2 regions of the Bacillus sp. Medicinal_06 genome follow, and region 2 is predicted to be linked to the other one. Evidence: predicted binding sites of a transcription regulator. Region 2 holds the regulator's gene; the other holds the start of a gene.
What was found. Region 2 encodes NrdR, which represses ribonucleotide reductase genes. Its sites were predicted from a motif close to AACACNATATATNGTGTT; they were not measured.
Positions count from the first base shown of each region.

Region 1: the regulator NrdR is predicted to act here: its motif matches at 2,447-2,464, upstream of AC1M36_RS03485 (anaerobic ribonucleoside triphosphate reductase).

Region 1 is NZ_JBWYHD010000001.1:657,811-667,481, reverse strand. Features, by position in the region: gene AC1M36_RS03505 (glycoside hydrolase family 18 protein) at 1-729, opposite strand, end outside; gene AC1M36_RS03500 (acyl-CoA thioesterase) at 839-1,258, shown strand; gene AC1M36_RS03495 (HesB/YadR/YfhF family protein) at 1,286-1,576, opposite strand; gene plsY (glycerol-3-phosphate 1-O-acyltransferase PlsY) at 1,685-2,281, opposite strand; gene AC1M36_RS03485 (anaerobic ribonucleoside triphosphate reductase) at 2,508-4,364, shown strand; gene nrdG (anaerobic ribonucleoside-triphosphate reductase activating protein) at 4,361-4,813, shown strand; gene AC1M36_RS03475 (response regulator transcription factor) at 4,832-5,509, shown strand; gene AC1M36_RS03470 (S1C family serine protease) at 5,892-7,136, shown strand; gene AC1M36_RS03465 (CoA-binding protein) at 7,209-7,622, shown strand; gene parE (DNA topoisomerase IV subunit B) at 8,000-9,671, shown strand, end outside.
Region 2 is NZ_JBWYHD010000002.1:321,155-330,825, forward strand. Features, by position in the region: gene ytaF (sporulation membrane protein YtaF) at 1-192, shown strand, start outside; gene coaE (dephospho-CoA kinase) at 245-847, shown strand; gene AC1M36_RS05285 (glyceraldehyde-3-phosphate dehydrogenase) at 957-1,985, shown strand; gene speD (adenosylmethionine decarboxylase) at 2,373-2,756, shown strand; gene nrdR (transcriptional regulator NrdR) at 2,929-3,390, shown strand; gene AC1M36_RS05300 (replication initiation and membrane attachment family protein) at 3,555-4,961, shown strand; gene dnaI (primosomal protein DnaI) at 4,995-5,930, shown strand; gene ytxC (putative sporulation protein YtxC) at 6,261-7,142, shown strand; T-box leader at 7,174-7,401, shown strand; gene thrS (threonine--tRNA ligase) at 7,448-9,379, shown strand; ribosomal protein L20 leader region at 9,585-9,671, shown strand, end outside.

The DNA.
Region 1 (9,671 bases), on a different contig from region 2:
TCCTTCTGGTAGTCTTGTTTTTACATTTCGTAAAAAACGATTGTATGCTTCGCGATCCTCTGGCGCAACATTTTCAAAATCAAAATGAATATCACGCATATTATACTTCTCAGCTGTTTGTAGAATATTAGTAATAAATTTGTTTTGAATGGTAGCACTCCGTAAAAAAATAGAGGCTAATTCAGCACTGAAATTGCCGTTTTCAATATTTGTAATCACGAGCATAGGAATCGTTTGACCTTGCACAGCAATTTGAGCAATTCTTGCAGTTTCAGTTGGTTCTTTTAAGGTTCCGTCGCGCAATGCTTCAAAGCTAAAATAGGCTAAATATGTGAGATAAGGAATAATAGCCCGTGTGGCATTCACTAAACTTTCTTTAATTGGAATAGTAGAAGGCTGCAAATAGGCAATAGATTCTATTGCTCGTTTTGAGCCTTTTGGAATGTATAACTGCTGGCCGACGTGAAGAATGGATTTTAATGACAAGTTATTTACTTTTGCTAAGCTCGCAAGAGGAACGTTATATGTTTGAGAAATTCGGTAAAGGCTGTCTCCAGGTTGTACGTAATAGTTATTCCCTTTCGTATTTACAATTAGTGCCTGACCGACAACAAGTGTTTCAGCTGGATTAAGTCCATTGTCTTTTACAATTTCTTCAGGTGTAGTGCCGTATTTTGACGCTAAGCTATATACGCTATCACCGCTACGAACGGTTACAATTTGAATCATATACTCGCTCCTTTCAGTAAAAAGATCCATCGTTTCTATTTTATTTTTGATTTCACTGTATTATGATTAAATGTATGCGAGGAAACAGAAGTGAGAAGGAGATTGTGATATGTTTGTAGCAGAACACGAAATTGAGATCCGCTATGCGGAAACAGATCAAATGGGTGTGGTGTATCACTCAAATTATTTAGTATGGCTGGAATTAGGGCGTACAAAATTAATACAAGAATTAGGGTTTTCATATATTGAAATGGAGAAAGAAGGCGTTATTTCTCCCGTATTAGATTTGCAAATTTCATATCGGAAAGCAATGCGTTATGGAGAAAAAGCAATTGTGAAAACATGGATTGACTCAGTTAGTCCACTTCGTGTTATTTACGGATATGAAATTTATAATGGTGATGGAGACCTTTGTATTACCGCTACAACAACAAATATTTGTGCGAAAAAAGAGGGTTTTCGTCCTGTATCTTTTAAGAAATTATATCCTGAGTGGTATGCGAAATATGAAGAAATTAAGAAAAAATAAAAAAGTGTGGCCCTGGGCCACACTTTTTTATTTTTCATAATTAAATTGAGGGAAGTCGTCACCGTCGTTAAGTGTAACGGATAAGTCATGTCCATCAAAGAACCATTCATCATCCGATTCAACGAAGAAAGTAATGCCTTCTTCTTGGATTTGAACAGCAGGGTGTGCAAGATCGTCTTTACGAATTCCTAAAGAAAGTCCTTTTTGAACAGTGCTACAACCACCATATTGTACGAAAAAGCGAAGTGTATCGCCAGATTGTAAGTTTAATTCATCTTTATACCAATTTACTGCTTCTTTTGTTACGGAAAGATTCATGTATAGTTCCTCCAAGTTATGTTGCTTTTTCTTTAGTATAAAAAATAACGCAAAAAGACGCTATTAATATGCTTTGCGTTTTCTTTTTGCGTTATGTGGGTCACAACCTTACTTTTGTTTCTTTGTTAAATTTGCTTTTGGTTCAGTTTTATTTATAATTCGTCCAATATTTGCACGGTGTCTATAAATAACCATACCAGCTAATAAACACATCGCAACAATGAAGATTTTATCCCCGTCAATAATTGATGCAATAACAGCTACGATTGCTGTTACCATAGAAGAAAGCGATACGTATCTCGTTGTAAATAGCAGGGTGAAAAAGACAACGGCTAATATTACAAAAATAATTGGCGCGTAGCATAAGAGTACTCCAGCAGAAGTTGCAACTGCTTTTCCGCCGCGGAATTTTGCAAAAATCGGATATACATGTCCAAGAACTGCAGCTAATCCAAACCAAAGGGGATGGATATCTAAGGCGAAAATTAACGGCAGTGCTGTCGCTAACGTTCCCTTTAAAATGTCAGCAATTGTAACGATAAAACCTGCTTTTTTCCCTAGCGTCCGAAATGTATTCGTTCCTCCTAAATTACCGCTACCATGCTCGCGAATGTCGATTCCGTAACCAATTTTTCCTACAACAAGTGCAAATGGAATCGAGCCAAGCAAATAGGCAACGATAAATAAAAGATATGTAATAAGCATAAGTTCAGTCTCCTTTATTCAAATGTGTTGATAAAGGGTAAAAAGAGTTTTTCCCGTATATTGTACCATACATTTGTAAAGAGCACATTTCTTTTTTGTAAATGAAAAATTCAAAGTTTCTTAAAAAAACTTTCACAGGAATGTTACATTTCTCACAGATTGATTAGAACTATATGTTGTATCATTTTGTTAGTGAATTAACAAGATATTGTTGGGGGTTTGAAAAATGATGAAACAAAGTGCGCGTGGAGAAGAATTAATAAAGATTTTTGAAACAATTGTCCACGGGAATGAGCAAGATTTAATGCAAGAAAATGCAAATGTTGACGGACGATCTCCAATGGGAATGATGGGAACATTTGCATCTGAGAGCGCCAAATATTATGCAATGGAACAGTTACTTTCTGAAGAAGTAAAAAAAGCAATCAATCAAAATATATTATACCCACATGATTTAGACTTTTATGCGACAGGTACGACAACATGTTCGCAAATTCCTTTAGCACAAATGCTTGAAAAAGGATTTCATACCGGGCATGGACATATGAGACAACCACAAGATATTAAAAGCGCGTTGGCGCTTTCTTCGATTATTTTTCAGGCAAACCAGAACATGCAGCACGGCGGTCAATCATTTGCCTTATTTGATATTGATTTAGCACCGTATGTGAGAAAAACATTTGAGAGAAATAAGAACAGATTAGGGGCGTATCCGTTAACAAAAGAGCAAGTAGAAGAATTTGCATGGAAGGAAACAGAAAACGATACGTATCAAGCTTGTGAAGCGTTTATTCATAATTCTAATAGTATGCATAGCCGGGGAGGTGGGCAAGTTCCGTTTATCTCTATTAACTACGGAACGGATACATCGAAAGAAGGAAGATTATTAATTAAGCAATTATTACGAGCGACGCAGGCTGGATTAGGAAAAGGTGAAACACCTATCTTCCCTATCCAAATCTTTAAGCTGAAAAAAGGTGTCAATTTTGAAGAGAGTGATCCGAACTATGATTTGTTTGAATTGGCATTAGAAACGACTGCTGAGCGGTTGTTCCCGAATTTTTCATTTTTAGATGCGCCATTTAATGCAGCGCATTATGATGGTCGTCCAGAAAGCGAAGTATGTTATATGGGCTGTCGTACGCGTGTTATGTCTAATATTCATGGGGAAGAGACCGCAATTGGAAGAGGGAACTTATCGTTTACTTCTATTAACTTAGTGAAATTGGCATTGATTAGCGGTTCAAAAGAAGCATTTTTTGAAGCTTTACATTATTATGTGGATCTTGGCATTTGTCAACTATTAGAAAGATTTGCTTACCAGTGTACCAAAAAGGCAAGAGATTTTCACTTTTTATATTCACAAGGAGTATGGCGGGGCGGAGAAAAACTGCATCCTGAAGATTCTGTTGCTGAAATTTTGAAACAAGGAACGTTAAGTATTGGTTTTATCGGTCTTGCAGAATGTTTAGTTGTTTTAACAGGAAAACATCATGGGGAAGATAAAGAATCATGGGATCTTGGAAATGAAATTGTGACCTTTATGAGAGAGAAGATGGATCAGGCCGCGGAAGAACACAGGCTGAATTTCTCTTTAATTGCAACTCCTGCGGAAGGATTATCAGGCAAGTTTGTGAAAAGAGATCGAGATGAATTTGGAATCATTAGTGGTGTGACAAACCATAATTATTATACAAATTCGTTCCACATACCCGTTTATTACCGGGTTCAAGCAATTGATAAAATACGTTTAGAAGGGCCATTTCACGCACTTTGTAATGGCGGACACATTACGTATATTGAATTAGATGGAGCGGCAGTTCATAATCAAAAAGCATTAAAACAAATTGTGCAGGCAATGGCAAAGTATGGAGTAGGATATGGATCAATTAATCATCCAGTTGATCGTTGTAAGTGCTGTGGTTACCATGGGGTCATCGAAAATGAATGTCCAAGTTGTGGAAACGAGAATGAGAATGAAATAGAACGGATTCGCCGGATAACGGGATATCTGGTAGGAGATATGTCGAAATGGAATAGTGCAAAACGCAGTGAAGAAGCGGATCGGGTGAAGCATAAATGAAAGTAATGAATATTATTCATGATAGTGTTGTAGACGGGGAAGGGTTGCGGACAGTCGTATTTTTTGCGGGCTGTCCGCATCGCTGTTTAGGGTGTCATAATCCTAAGTCGTGGAACCTTTGTAATGGTACTGAAATGACTACAGAAGAAATTATAAAAGAGATTGCTAAAAATCCGCTTACTGATGTAACATTTTCAGGTGGAGATCCATTTTTTCAAGCTACTGAAGTGAAGATGGTAGCAAAAGCGGTAAAGGCTTTGAAAAAAAACTTATGGATTTACACAGGTTATACGTTAGAAGAGATACAGAGTTCTCAAAATAATGATATGATAGAATTGTTACATTATGGAGATGTTCTGGTCGATGGAAGGTTTGAACTTGAAAAAAGAGATTTAACACTTCCATTTCGCGGAAGCTCCAATCAACGTATGATTCGATTGAAAGAGTAAAAAGGCGGGATAGGTCAGATGAATAAAACGGTATTACTTGTTGAAGACGAAAGAAGATTACGTGAAATTGTTAGTGATTATTTTCGCAATGAAGGTTTTGAAGTGATAGAAGCTGAAGATGGAAAACAAGCGTTAGAATTATTTGCTGAACATACAATTGATTTAATTATGTTAGATATTATGTTACCAGAAATAGATGGTTGGTCTGTTTGTCGCCGCATTCGAAAAGAGTCAGCAGTACCAATTATTATGCTTACAGCACGTTCTGATGAAGATGACACATTGCTAGGCTTTGAGCTTGGGGCTGATGAGTATGTAACAAAGCCTTTTAGTCCAAAAGTATTAGTTGCGAGAGCGAAAACTTTGTTAAAGCGCGCTGATGGGGCAGTAGGGGTGGCAGAAGAGAATGCACTTTCTATGGCAGGAATCGATGTGAATCGTCTTTCGCGTACAGTATCGGTAAACGGAGAAGAAATTATATTAACACATAAAGAGTTTGAACTTCTTGTTTATTTAATGGAGAATAAAGGAATCGTATTATCACGCCAACATTTATTAGATCAACTTTGGGGATATGATTATTATGGTGATGATCGTACTGTCGATACACATATAAAAAAGTTGCGTAATAAGTTAGGTGACAAAGCAAAACATATCGGAACTGTCATTCGAGTTGGATATAAGTTCGAGGAATAGTTCTTAAATACTATGTAATACAAATTGAAAAAACGATAGAAAATCTTTCTTTTTGGTTGGAAGAGAGGATTCGCCCCCCATGGCTAAAAGCGGTCAAATCCTTTTTTAGCCCCATGCCCAAGTAGAAAACAGAGGGAGGAAACGAGTGAAGGTCTCCTTCTGTTCTTCGCAGCAGCAACTTATATGTTGAAAAAATATATAAGTTGGGAATATAGTACATTTACACTCTCTTTTGTAGATGAAAATGTACAAATTATAGATTTTTTGTCTACAATAATGAATAAGAGTATTTTTTTAATTGGATTTCACGATGAGTTCACAAGAAGGACACAAAATGTGACTATACTGAAAATACGAATTCAGCAGAGAGGGGATAGCAATTATGGGATATTATGACGGACCGAATATGAATGAAGAGCATAGTGAAACGAGAGAAGTTAGAAAATCAGGCAGCAAAAAAGGATATTTTTTCACTGGTTTAGTTGGAGCAGTTGTCGGAGCGGTTTCGATTAGTTTTGCAGCTCCGTATATGCCATGGGCAAATGGAAACGGGACAGCTGTTTCATCGCCATTATCTTCTAATTCAAAAGTAGAGGGAACTGTGGTTCCTGTTGTAAATAAAACAAAAGGTGAAACAGATCTACCTGGTATGATCGAAGGAGCGAAAGAGGTTGTTGTCGGTGTAATGAATATGCAAAAAAATATTGATCCATTTGCATTGCAGCCGACAGGACAAGAAGAAGCCCAGGCTGGATCAGGATCAGGTGTAATTTATAAAAAAGCTGGGAATAAGGCTTTGATTGTAACGAATAATCACGTAGTAGATGGAGCAAACAAGCTTGTAGTAAAACTAAGTGATGGTAAAACAGTGGATGCAAAATTAGTTGGGAAAGATCCTTGGTTAGATTTAGCTGTTGTAGAGATTGATGGATCTAATATAAATAAAGTAGCAACGCTTGGTGATTCTAGTAAAATTCGCGCGGGTGAATCTGCAATTGCAATTGGGAATCCATTAGGTTTTGATGGCAGTGTGACAGAAGGAATCATTAGTAGTAAAGAACGTGAAATCCCGGTTGATATTAATGGTGACAAACAGCCAGATTGGCAAGCGCAAGTTATTCAAACAGATGCAGCAATTAACCCAGGGAATAGTGGCGGCGCATTATTTAATCAAAATGGTGAAGTCATTGGAATCAACTCTAGTAAGATTGCGCAGCAAGAAGTAGAAGGAATTGGTTTTGCGATTCCAATTAATGTGGCAAAGCCAGTTATTGAATCTCTTGAAAAAGATGGAACGGTCAAACGTCCAGCAATGGGAGTTGGGGTGGCATCGCTTGAAGATTTACCACCGTATGCATTAGGGCAATTAAAGTTACCAAAAGATGTTACAAATGGCGTTCTCTTAAGTAAAATTTATTCCGTTTCACCAGCTGAAAAGGCAGGACTTGAGCAATATGATGTTGTTGTAGCGTTAGATGGACAAAAAATTGAAAATGCGCTTCAATTCCGTAAATATTTATATGAAAAGAAAAAAGTAGGCGACAAAATTGAAGTTACATTCTATCGAAATGGTGAAAAAATGACGAAAACAGCTACATTAGCTGATAACTCTGCTGCGACGAATTAATAAAGAAAGTCTCTTTCGTGTTGAAAGAGACTTTCTTTATCGGCTATACTAAAGGAATAGGAGGGATTTACTATGACAATTGAAAACCCAACTCGTACGGAAATTGGTGAAGTATTGAAAAATAGCAAAATTATCGCGGTTGTTGGATTATCCGACAAACCAGAACGTACATCATATATGGTTTCAAAAGCGATGCAGGATGCAGGATATCGCATTATCCCAGTAAACCCGGTCATAGATGAAGTGCTAGGGGAAAAAGCTGTTCCGTCATTAAAAGATATTAAGGAGCATGTTGATATCGTTAATATATTCCGTCGTTCTGAATTTTTAATGGACATTGCGAAGGAATTTGTAGAGATTGATGCGGATATTTTTTGGGCACAATTAGGAGTACAGGATGAAGATACATATAAATTTTTAAAGGAAAAGGGCTATACTGTTATTATGGATCGTTGTATTAAAGTAGAACACGCCATGACACGGTAGTATAGACAGTGTAAACGAAAGGTTGATTCAGCTCAGAGGGAATTACTTGAAAACTGGGCAGATGAACGAGGTGTTCATCATGAGATTTTTTAAAGGCTGTTTTTGGGGATTGCTACTTGTTATCCCATTTTGGATAATTGTCATTTGGCTAATTGCCAAATGGTGGAGTATGTAATTTGGAATACATATCCATTTCTCGTTGACAAACGATTATTTTTCTGAAATAGTAGCCTAGAGGAATCCTTGTGAAAAAACAAGGATTTTTCTATTGAAAATGGTATATAAAAGACATAACATAACTTGCCAAAAGTATGGTTAAGGCGTTATTCTATAATAGAAACATATGTTCTGATTTGATTAGGAAAGGGGCAAGGAGTTTGGCAAAGCATCAGTTTCAATATAACGAAGATGCAATTCAGGTGCTCGAAGGCCTTGAAGCTGTTCGAAAACGCCCAGGTATGTATATCGGGAGTACGGACAGCCGTGGATTGCATCATTTAGTATACGAAATAGTAGATAACTCCGTTGATGAAGCATTAGCGGGATTTGGCGACGAAATTTCTGTCGTAATACATAAAGATAATAGTATTAGTGTGATTGATAAAGGGCGCGGGATGCCTACGGGAATGCATAAGCTTGGAAAACCTACACCTGAAGTGATTTTAACTGTACTTCATGCAGGAGGTAAGTTTGGACAAGGCGGATATAAAACAAGTGGCGGTTTACATGGTGTTGGTGCATCGGTTGTTAATGCTTTATCAGAGTGGCTCGTTGTAACCATTAAACGTGATGGGAATATATATGAGCAACGTTTTGAAAATGGCGGTGTTCCTGTAACGACACTAGAGAAAATCGGGAAAACAAAGCAATCTGGAACAACGATGCATTTTAAACCAGATCCATCTATTTTCAGTACAACTAATTATAACTATGAAACGTTATGTGAGAGATTGCGTGAATCTGCATTTCTGTTAAAAGGTATGAAAATTACTATAAAAGATGAACGAAATGATTTAGAAGATATTTTTCATTATGAAACAGGAATTGAAGCTTTTGTTTCTTACTTAAACGAAGAAAAGGATTCTATCCATCCCGTTGTATACTTCGCTGGTGAACAAAATGGAATTGAAGCAGAACTTGCATTTCAATTTAATGATGGTTATTCAGAAAACATCCTTTCATTCGTAAACAATGTGCGTACGAAAGATGGTGGGACGCATGAAGCTGGATTTAAAACGGCGATGACGCGTGTTTTCAATGAATATGCGCGTAAAGTCTCATTATTAAAAGAAAAAGATAAAAACTTAGAAGGTACAGATATCCGCGAAGGGTTAGCAGCAATTGTTTCTGTACGTGTGCCGGAGGATTTACTGCAATTTGAAGGTCAAACAAAAGGGAAGCTTGGTACAAGTGAAGCCCGTTCATCTATAGATGCAGTTGTTTCAGAACACTTAGCGTACTTTTTAGAAGAAAATCCAGATGTAGCAACTCTTCTTGTGAAAAAAGCGATTAAAGCAGCGCAAGCGCGTGAAGCAGCACGAAAAGCAAGAGAAGAAGCGAGAACTGGTAAAAAGAAAAAACGTTCGGAAGGAACATTGAGCGGGAAGTTAACACCTGCGCAGTCACGTAATCCACAAAAGAACGAACTATATTTAGTAGAGGGTGACTCTGCTGGTGGTTCTGCAAAACAAGGTCGTGATCGCCGTTTCCAAGCAGTTTTGCCACTCAGAGGTAAAGTAATTAACACGGAAAAGGCAAAACTAGCTGATATTTTTAAGAACGAAGAGATTAATACGATTATTTATGCAATTGGCGGTGGTGTTGGAAACGAGTTTGTAGTCGAAGATATTAATTATGATAAAGTTGTAATTATGACCGATGCTGATACAGATGGTGCGCATATTCAAGTGTTACTACTTACATTCTTCTACCGTTATATGAAGTCGTTAATTGAAGCGGGTAAAGTGTTCATTGCTCTTCCACCTTTATATAAAGTAAGTAAAGGAAAAGGAAAAAGCGAAGTAATTGAATACGCATGGTCAGATGAAG
Region 2 (9,671 bases):
GGAGCAGGGATTGGTGCATCCTTACTGGGATATACACCAGCCATGATGGCAGTGTTAGTTGCCGTTATGAGTTCTTTGTTTTTATTTATCGGAATGAGGCTAGGAACTGTTTTATCAAATATGCGATGGTTACAAAAATTTACGTTCCTACCTGGGATTTTACTCATTATTATTGGTATTTGGAAGATGTAAGTGGGAGCGTGAAACATAAGTTTCACGCTCTTATTCATAAGGAGGGAGCATAATGACAATCGTTATTGGTTTAACGGGAGGTATTGCAAGCGGAAAAAGTACGGTTTCACAAATGTTTCGTGAGCTGAGTATACCTGTTATTGATGCGGATATTATTGCAAGAGAAGTTGTAGAACAAGGTAAAGAAGCGTATAAAGAAATTGTAGAGGTATTTGGTGAAGAAATATTACAAGCAGATGGTGAACTTGATCGTCTGAAGCTTGGGAGTATTGTATTTCATAATGAAGAAAAACGATTGCATTTAAACAAAATCGTTCATCCAGCTGTCCGCAAAGAAATGAATGCTCAGAAGAATATGTACATAAAGGAAGGTGTGCAAGCGGTTGTGCTAGACATTCCGCTGTTATTTGAAAGTAAGTTAACAGAAATTGTGGATCAAATTTTAGTTGTAGCTGTATCGCCTAGTACACAGTTAGAACGCTTAATGAAGCGGAATGGCTTTACAGAAGAGGAAGCAAAAGCGCGCATTGGTTCGCAAATGTCTTTAGCAGAGAAAGTAACATTAGCTAATAAAGTTATTTATAATGATGGCACAATTACTGAGACAAAAGCACAATTACAACTCATTTTAAAAGAGTGGAACATCATTAATTAAAAAAATATGAAATTAGTGAAAATGCTTAGTGACATATCTTCTTTTTGTGTTATACTATTATTGGGATTGGAGATAAATAGTATAACGCATTCAAGGGGGATAACATATTATGATTCGTGTGGCAATTAATGGATTTGGACGTATTGGAAGAATGGTATTTCGTCAAGCAATAAAAGAAAGCGCATTCGAAATTGTAGCAATCAACGCAAGCTATCCATCAGAAACATTAGCACATTTAATCAAGTATGATACAGTTCATGGCAAGTTTGACGGAACAGTGGAAGCATTTGAAGATCATTTATTAGTGGATGGGAAAATGATTCGCCTTCTAAATAACCGCGATCCAAAAGAATTGCCTTGGAAAGAACTAGGGGTTGAAGTTGTAATCGAAGCAACTGGTAAATTTAATGCGAAAGAAAAAGCAATTCTTCATGTGGAAGCTGGGGCGAAAAAAGTTATTTTAACAGCACCTGGTAAAAATGAAGATGTAACAGTTGTAGTTGGTGTAAACGAAGAACAATTAGATATTACAAAACATACTGTGATTTCAAATGCATCTTGTACAACAAACTGTTTAGCGCCTGTTGTTAAGGTGTTAGATGAGCAGTTCGGAATTGAAAACGGTTTAATGACAACTGTTCATGCTTATACAAATGACCAAAAAAATATTGATAACCCACATAAAGATTTACGAAGAGCACGTGCTTGTGGACAGTCTATTATTCCTACAACAACAGGTGCTGCGAAAGCCTTAGCGAAAGTTCTTCCGCATTTAAATGGAAAGCTTCATGGGATGGCACTTCGCGTTCCGACACCAAACGTGTCTCTTGTTGACTTAGTAGTAGATGTGAAACGTGATGTAACAGTTGAGGAAATTAATGAAGCGTTTAAAACTGTTGCGAACGGTGCATTGAAAGGGATTATTGAGTTCAGTGAGGAACCTTTAGTTTCAATTGACTTTAATACAAATACACATTCAGCTATCATTGATGGTTTATCTACAATGGTAATGGGTGAACGCAAAGTGAAAGTACTAGCTTGGTATGATAACGAGTGGGGTTACTCTCGCCGTGTTGTAGATCTTGTGAAGCTAGTTGTTACTGAATTAGCGAAACAAGAAAGTGTACAACACATTTAATGATACAAGGAAGGCAAGCGATTGCTTGTCTTCTTTTTTATGTTTTCTTCTGAAAAGAAAAAAATTATACAAGCATATTTTTGCGAATGGTACATAGGAAAAACCATTGTGATTACTGCATTTGTGAATCAATTAATTTATTTTGTGAAAAGTAAAGAAGAGAATATGACAAAAAATCGAAAAAACTGTTGTTGCAAAATGAAAATAAACAAAGTATACTAACACTCGTAAACTTAAGAGCTGAGGTACGTAGTCACTACTTAAAGGGTTAGGACCTCTCTGGACTAACTTTCCCCCGTGGTAGTGGAGCAAGCCAAATTGCAAATTAGTTTTCAATTCGAACAGTTAGATTAAATTTTTATGAGGGGGAACTGTAGAATGGATACTATGGACACGATGGGTCGTCACGTAATCGCTGAACTTTGGGATTGCGATTTCGACAAGCTTAATGATATGCCGTTTATTGAACAATTATTTGTGGATGCAGCACTAAGAGCTGGTGCTGAAGTACGTGAGGTTGCTTTTCATAAATTTGCGCCGCAGGGTGTAAGTGGAGTTGTAATCATTTCGGAATCACATTTAACAATTCATAGCTTTCCAGAACACGGCTATGCAAGTATTGATGTTTATACTTGCGGGGATCGTATTGATCCAAATGTTGCTGCAGAATACATTGCAGAAGGTTTAAATGCGAAAACGCGAGAGAGCATCGAGCTTCCTCGAGGCACAGGTAGCTTCGAAATTAAGCATAGAGAAACAAAAGCTCTTTAAAAAAGAACATAATTGATTTAAAATGTAAAGAGGTGTATAATGCACCTCTTTTTTAGTTTATATAAATGGAAGTAGTAAGCGTAGACAAATAGGTTATATAATATTGTATATATATTTTCACATGTAGATGAAATGAGAAGAATGAAGATTAAATTGCAAGGGAGTGAATGAGTTGCGTTGTCCAACCTGTTTTCATAATGGTACAAGAGTATTGGATTCACGTCCAGTAGATGAGGGGCGCTCCATTCGAAGAAGAAGAGAGTGTGAAAGTTGTTTAAATCGATTTACGACATTTGAGCGAGTAGAAGAACCACCTCTTATTGTTGTAAAAAAAGAGGGAACACGAGAAGAGTTTAATAAAGAAAAGATTTTGCGTGGACTAATTAAAGCGTGTGAAAAAAGACCTGTATCGTTAAAACAATTAGAAGAAGTAACGCAAAATGTAGAGCGTGAACTTCGTAATTTAGGAATATCAGAAGTGAAAAGCGATATGATCGGTGAAATCGTAATGGAAGCACTTCGAGATATTGACGATGTTGCTTATGTACGATTTGCGTCTGTATACCGTCAATTTAAAGATTTAAATGTATTCATCGAGGAATTAAAAGATATACTGCAAAAAGAAAGAGAATAAGGTAAAACTCTGATTCGCGGTGGCTGTCTCTTCGTTTCATTTCTTTTGGGGATGATGGAAGAATTGAACCCGCAAATTACGTGAAAAAGAGCTATAAGCGTAAGCTGTTAGCTCTTTTTTACTAATAAAATACGTAAAATGGACAAAAGAAAGGAATTGCCAGAATGGAAAAACAGTCATGGATGGAGCTATTGCCAATCGATCGTTATAAAGTAAGTGCAAAAGGGCTATTGCATAATTACGATCGGAAGGTATTAACGATGTTATATCAACCATTAGTGGGTAGCAAGGCTTTTAGCCTATACATGACGCTGTGGGGAGAACTAGAGCAGGATCGTGTATTTGGAAAAGAGAATACACATCACTCTCTTATGGTGACAATGCAAATGCAGCTTCCTGAAGTATATGAAGAACGGATAAAATTAGAAGCAATTGGGCTTTTAAACGTATACATTAAAAAAGAGAAAGATATTCGAATGTTTATATACGAATTGCAGCCACCGCTAACTCCAAAACAATTTTTTGATGATATTGTTTTGAGCATTTTCTTGTACAACAGATTAAGTCGGGCGAAATATAATCAAGTTAAGCAATACTTCTTAGAAGAAGAGTTCGATTTTACTTCATATGAAAATGTTACACGTTCTTTTAATGAAGTATTTGGTTCATTTAATCCAGGTCAATTTGAGCATGCGCAAGAGGAAGTTCGTATTCCAAAGACAACGGTCATGCCTGGAAATGAACAAGGGGCTGCCCCTAAGGTTTGGAATGATTTCTTTGATTTTTCTTTATTTGTAGAAGGGTTATCAACGCTTGTCCCAAGAAAAGCAATTACGGATCAAATACGGGAATGTGTCATTACGCTAGCCTACGTGTATGACGTTGATGTATTATCGATGCAAAATATAGTTCTTGGTGCAATGACAGAAGTGCAAACAATTGATATGGAAAGGCTTCGTAAAGGAGCGCGTGATTGGTATCAATTTGAAAACGGCCAAGCACTTCCGGTGTTAAGTGAACGGGTGCAACCTCATTCTGCGCGTACGATGAAAGAGAAAGAGCCAACTACGCAAGAAGAGATGCTTATCAAACAGCTTGAGGAAATTTCACCGAAACAATTATTAAAAGAAATATCAGGCGGGGCAGAACCGACAAAAGCAGATTTGCAAATTGTAGAAGAAGTGATGTTGAGTCAAAAACTAGCGCCTGGTGTTGTCAACGTACTCATTTATTATGTTATGCTCCGTTCTGATATGAAACTGGCTAAATCATATGTCGAGAAAATTGCGGGGCATTGGGCGCGAAAAAAGGTTGGTACCGTATCAGAAGCAATGACTTTAGCAAAAGAAGAGAATCGTCAATATCAAGAGTGGGCTGAGACGAAAAAGAAAGGTCGTACAACGAAGAAAGCAGTACGGACAGAGATGGTGCCAGATTGGCTTAAGGAAGAAACGAAAGAAAAACCGAAAGAACAATTACCAAAAGGTGCAAGTTCAAAAGAAAATCCGAGCAAGCTAGAAGAAGAACGAAAGAGATTGGAAGAAGAGTTGAAAAAATATAAGCGTGATTAATAGAGGAGAATGAACGCTCTTTGAGGTGAGAAAATGGAGCATATTCAAAATTCATTTGCAAAGTTGATGCAAAATGAGAATTTTAAAAATAGATATGAAGTGTTAAAAGCGGAAGTGATGGCACATCCGCGTGTGAAAGAGTTTATCGAAGAACATAAAGGTGAAGTAACGACTTCTATGATAGAACGAAGTCTTGTGAAGCTATATGAATACATTGGGCAAAGTGTTGGATGCGCAGATTGTCCGAACTTAGAATCATGTAAAAATATGATTCAAGGATATGAGCCGAAATTGATTATTCAAGGTAAGATGATTGATATTCAATATGATCGTTGCGTAAGAAAAGTGGCTTATGATGAAAGAAAAAAACAAGAGAAGCTTATTCAAAGTGTATACATGCCTAAGGATATATTGCAGGCGTCTATGTCTTCTCTTGATCTGTCTGATGGAAATCGTTTCGAAGCAATCCGTGCTGCGAATGAATTTTTAAGTGAGTATGAGCCGGGGAAAAAAGTACAAGCATTGTACTTCCATGGACCGTTTGGCGTTGGAAAAACATTCGTTTTAGGAGCAATTGCAAATGAATTAGCGCAGCGGAAAGTGAGTTCAATGATTGTGTACTTACCGGAATTTTTGCGTGAAATTAAAAGTTCACTACAAAATAATACGATTGGCGAGAAAATTGATGCAGTAAAGTATGTACCAGTCTTAATGCTCGATGATATCGGGGCAGAAGCGATGTCCAGTTTCGTGCGTGATGATGTCTTAGGAGCTATACTGCAGTTCCGTATGCTAGAAAATTTACCGACGTTCTTTACGTCTAATTTTGATTTTAAACAGTTAGAACATCATTTAACGTATACGCAGCGCGGAGAAGCAGAAGAAATGAAAGCAGCCCGTATTATGGAGCGTATTAAATATTTAGCAAAACCGGTTGCGATTGGCGGGAAGAATCGTCGTCATGCTTAAAGCAGGAAAGAAATAGGAGAAAGTTATTTTTAATGTGTACTTAAAAAAGAGTCTGTTTTGTATGAAAACAGACTCTTTTTTTATGCTTGGTTAAGCAATGGGAATATATTGATAATCTAAAAATTCATGCGAGCTTGTATCATTTTTTTCTCCCACCGTTAATATATATAAAATTAGCAAGAAATATCGAGTGAAGACTTTCAGCGATAAGGGATTTATTTCTACTTAGAGTGAGGCTTCACAGATCGGACTCTTATGGATGTTTGCCTCACTTCGTTTTGAGCTGAGAGGTTAACGGTCCTTTAGAGCGGGATAAAAGGGGGGACAAGAGTGATTGAAATCTGCTTCGAAGAAAAAAATGATGCTGTGCACGTATATCAACAACTGATAAAGAGAACGGAAAAGATATATAAAGAAACGAGTGTTTATTTATATGAACAAAAGGTAACAATTCATATTCCAATATGCGAATCGAATTATATGGAGAAAGTTTTGATACCGGTACTCCTTTATTTTATTGTTACTATAAAACAAAATGAATGGCTTCGTGCTATTTTAAAAGAAAAGTTTTTTTATGAAGAGGAAGAAGAATGCCATCAAATTTTACATATGGCACAAGCTATTTTAAATGGAAAAAGAAAAGGAATTACCCGGGATTTAACACGTAATCAAATCGAGACTCATGTTATGGCTTCTTTAAAAGGGTGGCTCTGTGACCCGCTTTCATTTTCGTTTTCGTCTTATATTCGTTTTCGCCTGCGTACATATAGGGAAATGGTGCACAGGCTTGCGGAAGTAGCGATTGATGAATATAAAATGGAGCAAGAATATCAAATGTTTGTAGAAATGCTACGGCAACAAGTGAGTAGCCGAAAATCACGGTTATCCTGCTTACATCTTGTATTTGATGAAAGTTTTATTTTTTATGATGAAAAAGGAATACGTTTAAAACAAGAAAAATTGGTTCAATATATAGACGAGGAGTTACTAACTAAGCAAGGTGTGTACATTGATACGAAGGTAATTGCACCGCTTCTTTCTATTTCGCCGAAAATGATTTATTTGTATACGAAAGAACAAGATCACAATATGATTGTTACCCTTCAAAATGTATTTCAAGAACGAGTTCAATTATGTGCCCTGCATGAATTTGAACACAACGTTAAAAATTTAAAAAATAAAGGGAACGCCCTTGATTTTCTAAGTTTTTGAGCATATAATTACCTACATAAATGAAATATATTGAAATGTCACGATGAGGACATGAGTAATTTACTACGATTTTCAGAGAGGGAAGCCTTAGGGTGTGAGCTTCCTAGTACGGGTTTATTACTTACCACCTCTAAACTTTAGCAGTGAACGTTTTTCTAGTAATTGCTAACGGCCAACACCGTTATGTTGTACTTGAGCAATTAACAGTTTTGTTAATTGGAACAAGGGTGGAACCACGAATTCAACACTCGTCCCTTTTTATGGGACGAGTGTTTTTTATTTTGAGAAAAAAGGAGTGACCAGTGATGGCAGATGTAGTTAAAATTACTTTCCCTGATGGAGCTGTGAAGGAGTTTCCTAAAGGAACAACAACTGAAGAAATCGCAGCTTCTATTAGCCCAGGCTTAAAGAAAAAAGCTGTGGCTGGAAAATTAAATGATGAGATGATCGATCTTTCTACACCAATCGAAGAAGATGGTGCAGTTTCTATCATTACATTAGATTCTGAAGAGGGCTTATATATTTTACGCCACTCAACAGCCCATCTTTTAGCACAAGCGTTAAAACGTTTATATAAAGATGTGAAACTTGGTATCGGTCCAGTAATTGAAAATGGCTTCTACTACGATATCGATATGGAAGAAGCAATTACAGTTGAAGACTTCAAAAAAATCGAAAAAGAAATGCAAAAAATTGTGAACGAGAACTTAGAAATCGTTCGTCACGAAGTACCACGTGCAGAAGCACTTCGTCGTTATGAAGAAATTGGCGATGAGTTAAAATTAGATTTAATTAACGATCTTCCAGAAGATGCAGTTATTTCAATTTACGAACAAGGCGAATTCTTCGACCTTTGTCGTGGTGTTCACCTTCCATCTACAGGAAAGATTAAAGTATTTAAATTATTAAGCGTGGCAGGTGCTTACTGGCGCGGCGATAGCAACAATAAAATGCTACAACGTATTTACGGTACTGCATTCGTGAAAAAAGCAGAATTAGATGAGCACTTGCGTATGCTTGAAGAAGCGAAAGAGCGTGACCACCGTAAATTAGGTAAAGAGTTAAAACTATTTACAAATAGCCAAAAAGTAGGACAAGGTTTACCCCTTTGGTTACCAAAAGGTGCAACAATCCGTCGTATTATTGAGCGTTATATCGTCGATAAAGAAGCAAGCCTAGGATATGACCATGTATACACTCCAGTACTAGGAAGCAGAGAGCTTTATGAAACTTCCGGTCACTGGAATCACTACCGTGATGGCATGTTCCCATCAATGGAAATGGATAACGAAGAATTAGTACTTCGTCCAATGAACTGTCCTCACCATATGATGGTTTATAAAAACGATATTCACAGCTATCGTGAATTACCAATCCGTATTGCGGAGCTTGGAACAATGCACCGCTATGAAATGTCTGGTGCACTATCTGGATTGCAACGTGTACGCGGAATGACTTTAAATGATGCGCATATTTTCGTTCGTCCAGATCAAATTAAAGAAGAATTGAAACGCGTTGTAAACTTAACTTTAGAAGTATACAAAGATTTTGGTTTAGAGAATTATTCATTCCGTCTATCTTATCGTGATCCAGAAGATACTAAAAAGTATTATGCTGACGATGAGATGTGGGAAAAAGCACAAGGTATGCTAAAAGAAGCTATGGATGAAATGGGTCTTGAGTACTATGAGGCTGAAGGTGAAGCTGCATTCTATGGTCCAAAACTTGATGTTCAAGTTCGTACTGCACTTGGAAAAGACGAAACACTTTCAACTGTACAATTAGACTTCTTACTTCCAGAACGCTTTGAATTAACTTACGTTGGTGAAGATGGTAAACAACATCGTCCAGTTGTAATTCACCGCGGTGTTGTATCAACTATGGAACGTTTCGTTGCTTTCTTAATCGAAGAATACAAAGGTGCATTCCCAACTTGGTTAGCTCCAGTTCAAGTACAAGTAATTCCAGTTTCTCCGCAAGTACATTTAGACTACGCGAAGAAAGTACAGGAAGACTTGCAACGTGCTGGTATCCGTGTTGAAGTGGATACTCGCGAAGAGAAAATTGGTTACAAAATTCGTGAAGCACAAATGCAAAAAATTCCGTACATGCTTGTAGTAGGTGACAATGAAGTTGCTGAAAACGGCGTAAACGTACGTAAATACGGTGAGCAAAAATCAGAAACAATCGCATTAGATGCGTTTGTCGATATGATTAAAGTTGAAGGAAAACGCTAATGAAAAGTCGCGGCATGCCGCGACTTTTTTGCATAATACAAGTAATAGGAATTAGAAATAATAACCAAACAATACTTATCATAAAAAAGTATTGCATGTATTCGTGTTGTTTGTTACAATATTTCTTGTTGTTAGTAAAGCGCGTCTTCTTGACAGACGTTATATCCTGTGGTAAACTCATCAAGGATAATAGAATATGGTTTTGTAGAACAAGTAGAAGCACCCGCTTCTCACCTGATTGACGCATATGCAGTTAGCAGGTAAATGTCTTTCTTACTTTAGATTGTACAAG